DNA from 4 places in the Streptomyces sp. LS-MS-L19 genome. Region 2 is predicted to be linked to each of the others. Evidence: riboswitches for the same ligand, from Rfam matches in the RefSeq annotation. Region 2 holds a riboswitch; each other region holds the start of a gene.
The links. Region 2 has a riboswitch for cyclic di-AMP ahead of AC2XR2_RS21520 (M23 family metallopeptidase). Riboswitches for the same ligand answer to the same signal wherever they lie in the genome.
Positions count from the first base shown of each region.

Region 1: it holds a riboswitch for cyclic di-AMP, as region 2 does, so the genes downstream of both, AC2XR2_RS27415 (C40 family peptidase) here and AC2XR2_RS21520 (M23 family metallopeptidase) in region 2, are expected to answer to the same signal.
Region 3: it holds a riboswitch for cyclic di-AMP, as region 2 does, so the genes downstream of both, AC2XR2_RS37520 (M23 family metallopeptidase) here and AC2XR2_RS21520 (M23 family metallopeptidase) in region 2, are expected to answer to the same signal.
Region 4: it holds a riboswitch for cyclic di-AMP, as region 2 does, so the genes downstream of both, AC2XR2_RS18460 (transglycosylase family protein) here and AC2XR2_RS21520 (M23 family metallopeptidase) in region 2, are expected to answer to the same signal.

Region 1 is NZ_JBYCLL010000001.1:6,117,052-6,119,242, reverse strand. Features, by position in the region: gene AC2XR2_RS27420 (ScyD/ScyE family protein) at 1-903, opposite strand, end outside; cyclic di-AMP (ydaO/yuaA leader) riboswitch at 1,181-1,326, shown strand; gene AC2XR2_RS27415 (C40 family peptidase) at 1,335-2,191, shown strand, end outside.
Region 2 is NZ_JBYCLL010000001.1:4,820,923-4,823,113, reverse strand. Features, by position in the region: gene AC2XR2_RS21535 (class II glutamine amidotransferase) at 1-360, opposite strand, end outside; gene AC2XR2_RS21530 (hypothetical protein) at 404-655, opposite strand; tRNA gene AC2XR2_RS21525 (tRNA-Met) at 812-885, shown strand; cyclic di-AMP (ydaO/yuaA leader) riboswitch at 1,185-1,341, shown strand; gene AC2XR2_RS21520 (M23 family metallopeptidase) at 1,353-2,191, shown strand, end outside.
Region 3 is NZ_JBYCLL010000001.1:8,413,840-8,416,030, reverse strand. Features, by position in the region: gene AC2XR2_RS37520 (M23 family metallopeptidase) at 1-907, opposite strand, end outside; cyclic di-AMP (ydaO/yuaA leader) riboswitch at 910-1,074, opposite strand; gene AC2XR2_RS37515 (alpha-galactosidase) at 1,377-2,191, opposite strand, start outside.
Region 4 is NZ_JBYCLL010000001.1:4,148,871-4,151,061, reverse strand. Features, by position in the region: gene AC2XR2_RS18465 (transglycosylase family protein) at 1-987, shown strand, start outside; cyclic di-AMP (ydaO/yuaA leader) riboswitch at 1,193-1,360, shown strand; gene AC2XR2_RS18460 (transglycosylase family protein) at 1,364-2,044, shown strand.

The sequences.
Region 1 (2,191 bases), 1.3 Mb from region 2:
GGTCACGACACCGGCGAAGAGCTGGCTGACGTACAGGTCGCCGTCGTCGTTGAAGGCGATTCCGCTGATGGACCCGAAGCCGGACTTCCAGCCGAGGATCTTCCCGCTCCAGGGGTCGACCCTCCACACGCGCGCGGCGGGCTTCGCCGCCTCGCCGTTGAGGTCGCCGACGTAGAGCTTGCCGTCGGGCCCGAGGGCGAGGGAGGTGGGCACGGACTGGTTCCCGTCGTGGTCCGGGAAGACCGTGAGGGGCCGCGCCTTGCCATGCCGCGAGACGACGACCAGGTCGTTCCCGGCCGCGTCCGCGACGATCTTGCGGCCGTCGGGGAGGGCGAGGACGGCGTACGGGTTGGACTCCACCGACGCCTTGTGCGGGTTGTGCTTCAGCTCCACGGCGGTGATGTCGGCGGCGATCCGCGCCTTGCCGTGGCGCACCCGCAGCAGCTTGCCGAGCGTGTTCCAGGGCGGTTTGGTCGGTATCCCGGCCTCGGGCGGGGCGTAGGTCTCCACGCCCCAGACCTCGCCGTGGCGGGCCGAGACGCCGTCCACGCCGGTCGCGAAGCCGCCGTCGGGGGCGGCGCCCGACGGGAGCCCCTGCACCACCCTGCGGTGCTTCCACGCGCCCCCGTCCCAGTAGATCTTGGTGACGGCGGAGCTGAGCCCGACGCAGGTCTCGCCCTCGGGGCCCGCTCCGACGCACTTCCGGCCGCCCCGGCCCGCCTCGGCGACGTACACGTGACCGTCGTCGTAGGAGAGCTGGCGCGGGTTGTCGAGGCCCTTGGCGATCACGCGGATCACCGGCTTGCCCTTGCCGTGCCCGGCCGTCGCCGCGGCCGGGGCGATGCCCGCGGTGGCGGCGAGCGCGACCGACGTGGCGACGACGAGTCCTGAGCGCATTCTCATGGCCGTACCCCTCCAACCTGCCGCGGCACCCCACCGCGGCTGGCTGGAAACTAGACCTGAAAACCGGGCGGACGCCGCAATTCCGGCGAAAATACGCCCAAGTCATGGCAGACCACTGCCGATTGATCACGTGAAGCGACGCCCGGGAACAAGGTCACGAAAATGTATCGGGCATATCGAACATCAACCTTCACAGGCGCCACACCAGTTGGCTACCGTTCCCGGTAGGCCGTACGACCCCCACCGGCGAACGTCGCCGGGCCGCGCGGCCTCCGCCGAGTCCGCAGCGCCGCCGCGCGCCCGGAGCCGGGGACCCACCGAACCCGGGGTGAATCGGCCGACTCCCGCCCGCGGGAGCGCCGTAGGGCAACCCTTCCCGCCCGAACCCGACAGCTAACCCGGTAGGCGGAGCACGGAAGGAGTCGCCTCCCTTGGCGTCGCACCGCAAGTCGCGTCCCGCTGGTACGCGCGTAGCAGGCATACGGACCCCGGCCCTCGCGACGGCCGCCCTCACCTCCGTGGCCCTGCTGTCCCAGTCGGCGAACGCCGCGCCGGCCGATGACAGACCGAGTCTCGAAGAGGTCGAGAAGAAGGTCGACGACCTCTACCGCCAGGCCGAGTCGGCGACCGACAGCTACAACGCCGCCAAGGAGAAGACGACCAAGCAGCGCAAGCAGGTCGACACGCTCCTCGACGACGTCGCGCAGCGCACCGAGAAGCTCAACGCGGCGCGCGAGGAACTCGGTTCCTTCGCCGCCGCGCAGTACCGCACCGGCGCCGCCGCGCCCGACACCGCGACGTTCCTGCTCGCCGACACCCCGCAGGACTACTTCGACCAGACGCAGCTGATGGGCCGCCTCACGAGCCGTCAGAAGGGCGCGGTCGACGACTACGTCACCGAGCAGTCGGTGACGATGAAGAAGCGTCAGGAGGCCTCCCGGAGCCTCCAGTCGCTCACCGAGACGCAGAGCGACCTGAAAACCGCGAAGGCGACCGTCCAGAAGAAGCTCGCCGACGCGCGCGAGCTGCTGTCGGAGCTGACGGCGCAGGAGAAGGCCCGTCTCGCGGCGATCGAGAAGGAGAAGCAGGAGGCGGCGGCCCGCAAGGCCGCGGAGCTGGCGCGGCAGCAGGCGGCCGCGGAGAAGGCAGCCGCGGAGCAGGCGGCCCAGCAGGAGAGCTCGCAGAGTCCCACCGGTTCGAGTACGTCGACGGCGCCCGACTCCTCGTACGCCACCAAGGCCGCCAAGGCCCTCGCCTTCGCCCGCGCGCAGATCGGCAAGCCGTACGT
Region 2 (2,191 bases):
GAGCCCGTCGAGGGCGTCGTACGGCGAGAAGAAGCCGTTGTGCGCGAAGGCGAGGCCGCCGGCGGTGAACGGGTGGGTGTTGCCCGGCACGACGGGCAGCCCGGGGCTCGCCATCCGCAGATGCAGCACGGCGGCGTCGGCGGGCGTCCCGCCGAGGGCGTCGTCCCAGAGCCGGTCTCCCGCCGCCCGCGCGATCCCCTTGACCACCCGCGGACCGTCCCCGCCCCGCCCCGGCCAGGCGGCGATGCCCCACCCGTCAGCGTGCTCCCGGCTCAACTCCGTGAAGGGAGCGGCCAGTTCGCCCAGGGTGGTGGCAAGGGGGAGGGGTGCGCGGCTGACCACGCCGAGGAGACGGCACATGGGTTGACCGTACTGACCGTGCCGACGGCACCGGGCGGCGGTCCTACGAGGTCCGGTCCTCGCCGTGGTCGCGGACCCAGTTGCGGTGGGCGTTGGAGCCCTCGCGGCCGGGGGACAGCTTCAGCACGGCTCCGCCGTCGATCTGCTCCAGGCTCGTGATCACGTACGGCGAGCCCGTGTGCACCGCCAGCCGGATGGCGCCGTTGGAGAACTCCGTCACCCTCAGGGTCCGGCCCCCGGAGAGCGGGACGTCCCGCTTGTCGATCTCCACCGGACGCTCGTCGGCTGCCGTCATGGTCCCCTCCTGGTTCCTGTGAGCAAGGCCACGGTACGGCGTCCGGGCCCGGCGCGGGCCCGGCCTCGGAGGTCGCCGGCCACCCGCTGGGGAGGGGGTGCGCCGTAATGCGTGCGCGCGTCGCCTCGTGGATGACGTATGCTGGTGTCACACCGACGCGGGGTGGAGCAGCTCGGTAGCTCGCTGGGCTCATAACCCAGAGGTCGCAGGTTCAAATCCTGTCCCCGCTACTCAAGGCTCAGGGCCGGAATCCAGTTCATGGATTCCGGCCCTGAGTGTTTTCCCCGGCCAGGCGCCGCTCGTGACGTTGGGTGAGCGAGTGACTGCCCTCCGCATGACAACTGACATACCGTCAATACCTGTGTCCCGTCTGAGCCGTGGCCAACTCGCCCGTTTTTCACCGTTCATGGGCCGTAAGTCCAGCGGGATTTCGTTAATGATCAAGCGGAACAGCTTGGAATCGGGCCCCCGGGTCTATTAACGTTCGATAACGCAGCGCGGTCGTCCCAGCCGTCACAAGAGACGGCTCCGTGCTCACGCGCCGAATTCCGCAAGGGAACCGGGGAACCACTACTTGGGGTGAATCGCTCGTGGACCGCCGTGGCAGCACGGCGGGTATACGCGCGTAGGAGACCTTCCTGCTCCGAACCCGTCAGCTAACCCGGTAGGCGAGAAGGAAGGAAAGGAGCGCGCCCACGTGGCGTCCAACCCGCCTGCCCCCGAGGCCCCGTCCGTACCGCGCAGCACTCTCGTGTACGGCGGTTACCGCGCCGACGACGAGGCCCCGCTCGGCGAGTGGAACCCCACCGCGGACACCCTCGCCCCGGTCCGAGGCCGGCACCGCGTCGCCAAGCAGCGCGGCGGAGGCTTCGCCCGCAGCTCCACCGTCCTCGGCGTCGGTGTCATAGCCGCGGTCAGCGCCGGCGGGATGGCCAGCGCCAACACCGGCAAGCCGCCGGTCTCCATCTCGATGCCCGACCTGCCCAACGTCGGCTCGCTCATCTCGGACGACTCCGACTCCGGCGCGGACGACACGAGCGCCTTCAGCAGCGTCGGCACCACCACCGCCGACACCGCCCAGGGCACCTCGGACGCCGGTGAGGCGCTGCGCTCGCGCATCCTCGCCCAGGCCGAGCTCCAGCAGGACCAGCTTGACACCAAGGCCGCCCAGGCCGTCGCGGCCGCCGCCGAGAAGGAGGCCGACGAGGCCGCCGCCAAGGCGGAGAAGGACGCCCAGGAGAAGGCCGCCGCCGCGAAGAAGAAGGCGGAGGAGGAGGCCGCGAAGAAGGCCGAGGCCGCGCGCCTGGCCGAGCTCGCCAAGCAGTACACGCTGCCGACCTCGTCGTACACCATCACCTCGACCTTCGGTCAGGCCGGTTCGCTGTGGTCCTCCGGCTACCACACGGGCCTCGACTTCGCCGCGCCCACGGGCACCCTCATCAAGGCGATCCACAGCGGCACCATCACGGAGGCCGGCTGGGCCGGTTCCTACGGCTACCGCACGATCCTCACCCTCGACGACGGCACCGAGCTGTG
Region 3 (2,191 bases), 3.6 Mb from region 2:
CCGGGTCCACGTCCGAGCCGTAGTCCGGCGTGGTGCGGATCTCGAAGTGCAGGTGCGGCCCTGTCACGTTGCCGGTGGCGCCGGAGAGGCCGATCTGCTGGCCCTCGGTCACGGTCTGGCCGGCCGAGACGGAGAGCTGCGAGAGGTGGGCGTACTGCGCGTAGTAGCCGTCGTTCAGCTTGATGACGACCTGGTTGCCGTAGGCGCCGCCCCAGCCCGCGGAGACGACCGTGCCCGCGGCGACGGCCTTCAGCGAGGTGCCGGTCGGGACGACGAAGTCGACTCCGGTGTGGTAACCGCTGGACCACATGGCGCCCGCCACGCGGTACCCGGTGCCGATGGTGGCACCGCTGACCGGGAGGGTGTAGCCGCTGGAGCTGGTGTCGGAGCTCTGGGTCGCGGCCGTCGACTTCGACGCCTTCGCCTCCGCCTTCTCCGCCTTCGGGGAAGACGACTTCGAGGAGGACGACTTGGCCGAGGACTTGGTCTTCGTCGCGCCGGTGGTCGCCTTCTTGCCGATCGACAGCTTCAGGCCGGGGTGGATCAGCGAGGGGTCGTCACCGACGGCCTCGCGGTTGTCGGCGTAGAGCTTCTTCCAGCCGCCGGCGACATTCTGCTCGTCGGCGATCTTCGAGAGATAGTCGCCGACACGCACCGAATAGGTGCGCACGGTCGAGGCCTTCGCGGTGTCCTTCTTGGCGGTCTTTTCGGCCGGCTTGGCGGCGGCCTTCTGCGTGACCGGAAGCGACTGAACGGCCTTTTCCGAGACGGACTGCGCGGTGGCGGCGTGAGCGCCGGTGGCCCCCATGAGCGGGAGGGCGAGCGCGGCACCCCCGGTACCGGCGACGGCGATCGAGCGGGTGAAGCGCTGGGACTTCGGGCGGCGGTGCTTACCCTTCGCGGGCATGGCGAATTCCTCTCCGGCGCCTGCGAGGTGAGCTGTCGGGTGCGAGCTGGAGATGCCCGGCCGCGTCGGGACGCGACTAAACCCCAAGCCTGTTCCGGAGACCGGAACAGGCGGTACTGCCTGTGGGTCCCCCGCTCCTGCCGTGCACGGGTGAGTGTGTGCGGAATCCGTTCGGCGGCAGGATTGGGCGTCCGACCGGATCGGTGGCGAACGTAAACGAGCAAGACGCAAAGGGACAAGTGAGCAGTTCCCCGCGAATGCGTTCCTGTTGATCCCTTATGGGAATTACCGGTCACCCTGTGTGAATCAGACGCCCGCCCCCGACACAAAGCCCCTTGAAAACCAGACGAATTACGTGAACATGACGGGCGACGCACCGTCACCGATATGACGCTCCTCACGTCACGAATTCACAGGACCCCATACTCCGGAAGGAGTTGGAAAGAATCCAGCAATTCGGACAGAAGCCTTAGATGCGGCGCAGCCGGAGAACTGCCGCATCCAGGTCGCCGCGCAAACCGGTGCGAAGTCCGTGATGCAGCAATACGGCCCCTCGGTGAACTTCGCCCGTTTCGAGGCATTCGTACGACGCCGTCGGGTCGAGGGCGCGCAGCCGCACCGCGGGCACGGGTTCCCCGTAGTGCTGAGCCTGAAGCCACGCGAGCACGACCGTCTCGTCCCCGCGGACGTACTGCACCGCGCTCAGCCCGCCCCGCGGTGGCCGCAGCCGGTGGAGCTCGCCGTGCTGCACCAGGGGCCGGATCTCCTTGTAGAGGTCCACCCAGCGGCGGGCCTCGGCGAGCTCCTCCTCGGTCCACTCCGTGAGGTCGCCGCCGACCCCGAGCACCCCGGCCATGGAGCTCACGAACCGGAACCGCAGCGAGCTCACCCGGTCGTTGAGCTGGGTGTTGGGGCTGTCGGTGACCCAGGCGGCCATCACTCGCGCGGGGTGGATCTGACTGAAGCCGTGCTGGATGGCGAGACGGTCGAGCGGGTCGGTGTTGTCCGAGGTCCACACCTGGTCGGTGCGGCTCAGCACCCCGAGGTCGATCCGGCCGCCGCCGCCCGAGCAGGACTCGAAGGCGACACCGGGGTGGGCCGCGCGCAACCGGTCCAGCAGGGCGTAGAAGCCGTGCACGTGGTCCACCCACAGGCGCTGCGGGTAGGGGTCGCCGGGCCAGCCCGCGTCGGTGAAGCAGCGGTTGAAGTCCCACTTGACGTAGTCGATCGGGGCGCTCGACAGCAGTGCGTCGAGCTGCTCCCACAGGTACTCCCGGACGTCCT
Region 4 (2,191 bases), 670 kb from region 2:
AACGGTCGTCACCGTCGCCCCCGTCAGGCTCCGGCCCTGCTCGTGGCGGCCGGCGTGACAGGATCCGCCATCGCGATCCCCCTGCTCGCGGCGAGCGGGGCGAGTGCCGCGACCGGCACCACCTGGGACCGGGTGGCGGAGTGCGAGAGCGGTGGCTCCTGGAGCGCCAACGACGGCAACGGCTACTACGGCGGCCTCCAGATGTCCCAGGAGAACTGGGAGAAGTACGGCGGTCTCGAGTACGCCAAGACCGCCGACCTGGCGAGTCGCAACCAGCAGATAGCCGTGGCCGAGAAGCTCCTCGCGGACCAGGGCATCGCCGCCTGGCCGACCTGCGGTCTGCTCTCCGGACTCAGCAAGGACTCGAGCTCGGCCGGCGTCGACACCGGCGTGGGGAGCGGAACGCCCTCGCCGTCGGCGTCCGGATCGTCGGAATCATCCGGCTCGTCCAACTCGTCCGGTTCCGCCGACTCGTCGGAGACCGAGGACTCTCCCGGCCTGCTCGACGCGCTGGACGGTTCGGCCGCGACGCCCTCGCCGTCGGCCACTCCGTCCAACGGTGACGAAAGCGCATCCAAGTCGGGCAAATCCGCCCCCAAGGGGCCAGAAGCCTCGGTCAAGGAGAGCGCGCAGCCTTCCGACGGTTCGCCCGTGGTGAGCGCAGAAGAGGATGAAGCGGACAAGTCGTGGCAGGAGGGCGGTTCTTCGGCCCTCGTCGACGTCGGTGCCCTCGGCTCCGGCAAGCACCGCGGCGACAGTGTCGAGGAGGTCACGACGAAGAGCGCGACGCCCTCCGCGGCTCCCTCCGGTGGCCGTCACGCCGCTCGCACCTACACCGTCCAGGAAGGCGACTCCCTCGCCTCCATCGCCGACTCCCTTGGTCTCGACGGTGGATGGCGCGCCCTCTACGCCGAGAACAAGGACCGCATCGGCGCCGACCCGAGCAACATCTCCGCCGGTCAGACGCTCGACACAGGGGCTGAATAGGGCCGAAAAGGCCTGAAAAACAGCGGCAGTTCACGTCACGCTTCGCACCGAATGTCCACTTTGGTGAAAGTGTGGGATGAGTCTCAGAAGCCCTGATCGTCTTTGAAATTCCGCCGAGCGCGTGTCTACCGTCGTCACCGCTCGGCAACCCGAGCCCCGTCTGTCGCAACGCCGAATCCTGCCAGCGGCCGTACGGGAACAGTCGTCGCGTCAAGCGCCGTAGGCAGGAGCGGGGGACCCAAGGTAAGCGCCGGGCCCAGCAGTTCACGCTGGACCGGCTTGGGGTGAAGCCGCGCACCGCAGGGTGCGCGACCGGGCAACTCAACCGGCCCGAACCCGACAGCTCACCTCGCAGGCGTCGGTGAGGGGATCCACCATGCTGTTTTCCGGCAAGGGCAAGCACCGTCGTCCGTCCAAGGCCACCCGCGCCGCCGCGCTCGCCGGCGTCACCGGTGTCGCCATCGCCGCCCCGCTGATGGCGGCCGGCAACGCCTCCGCCGCCACCGCCTCCGAGTGGGACGCCGTCGCCCAGTGCGAGTCCGGCGGCAACTGGTCCATCAACACCGGCAACGGCTACTACGGCGGTCTCCAGTTCTCCGCCTCCACCTGGGCCGCGTACGGCGGCACGCAGTACGCCGCGCAGGCCAACCAGGCCAGCAAGGCGCAGCAGATAGCCGTCGCCGAGAAGGTCCTCGCCTCCCAGGGCAAGGGTGCCTGGCCGGTCTGCGGCACGGGCCTGTCCAGCGCCGCCTACAACGGCGGCACCAGCTCGTCCGCCGGCTCCTCGAACTCGGGCTCCAGCAGCCGTTCCACCGACGAGCAGAGCGCCTCCCGCTCCACCGACCGCCCGGCGGCCAAGAAGACCGTCACCACCCCGACCGGCAAGAAGGTCAAGAAGGGCGACGGCGAGTACAAGGTCGTCAAGGGTGACACCCTCAGCTCGATCGCCGAGAAGCACAAGGTCAAGGGCGGCTGGCAGAAGCTGTTCAAGCTGAACAAGGACATCATCACCGATGCCGACTTCATCTACCCCGGCCAGCAGCTGCACCTGAAGTAAGGACCCAGCTGAACCACAGCGCCCTCACAGCCGTGGTCCTCATACTGAAGGCCTCGTGAGGGCCACCCCCCCGTCCCCACGGGCTCCCCGCTCCGGTGCGTGTTCCCCCGTACGCACCGGGGCGGGGTTTTTTGCGCGCGCTTGCAC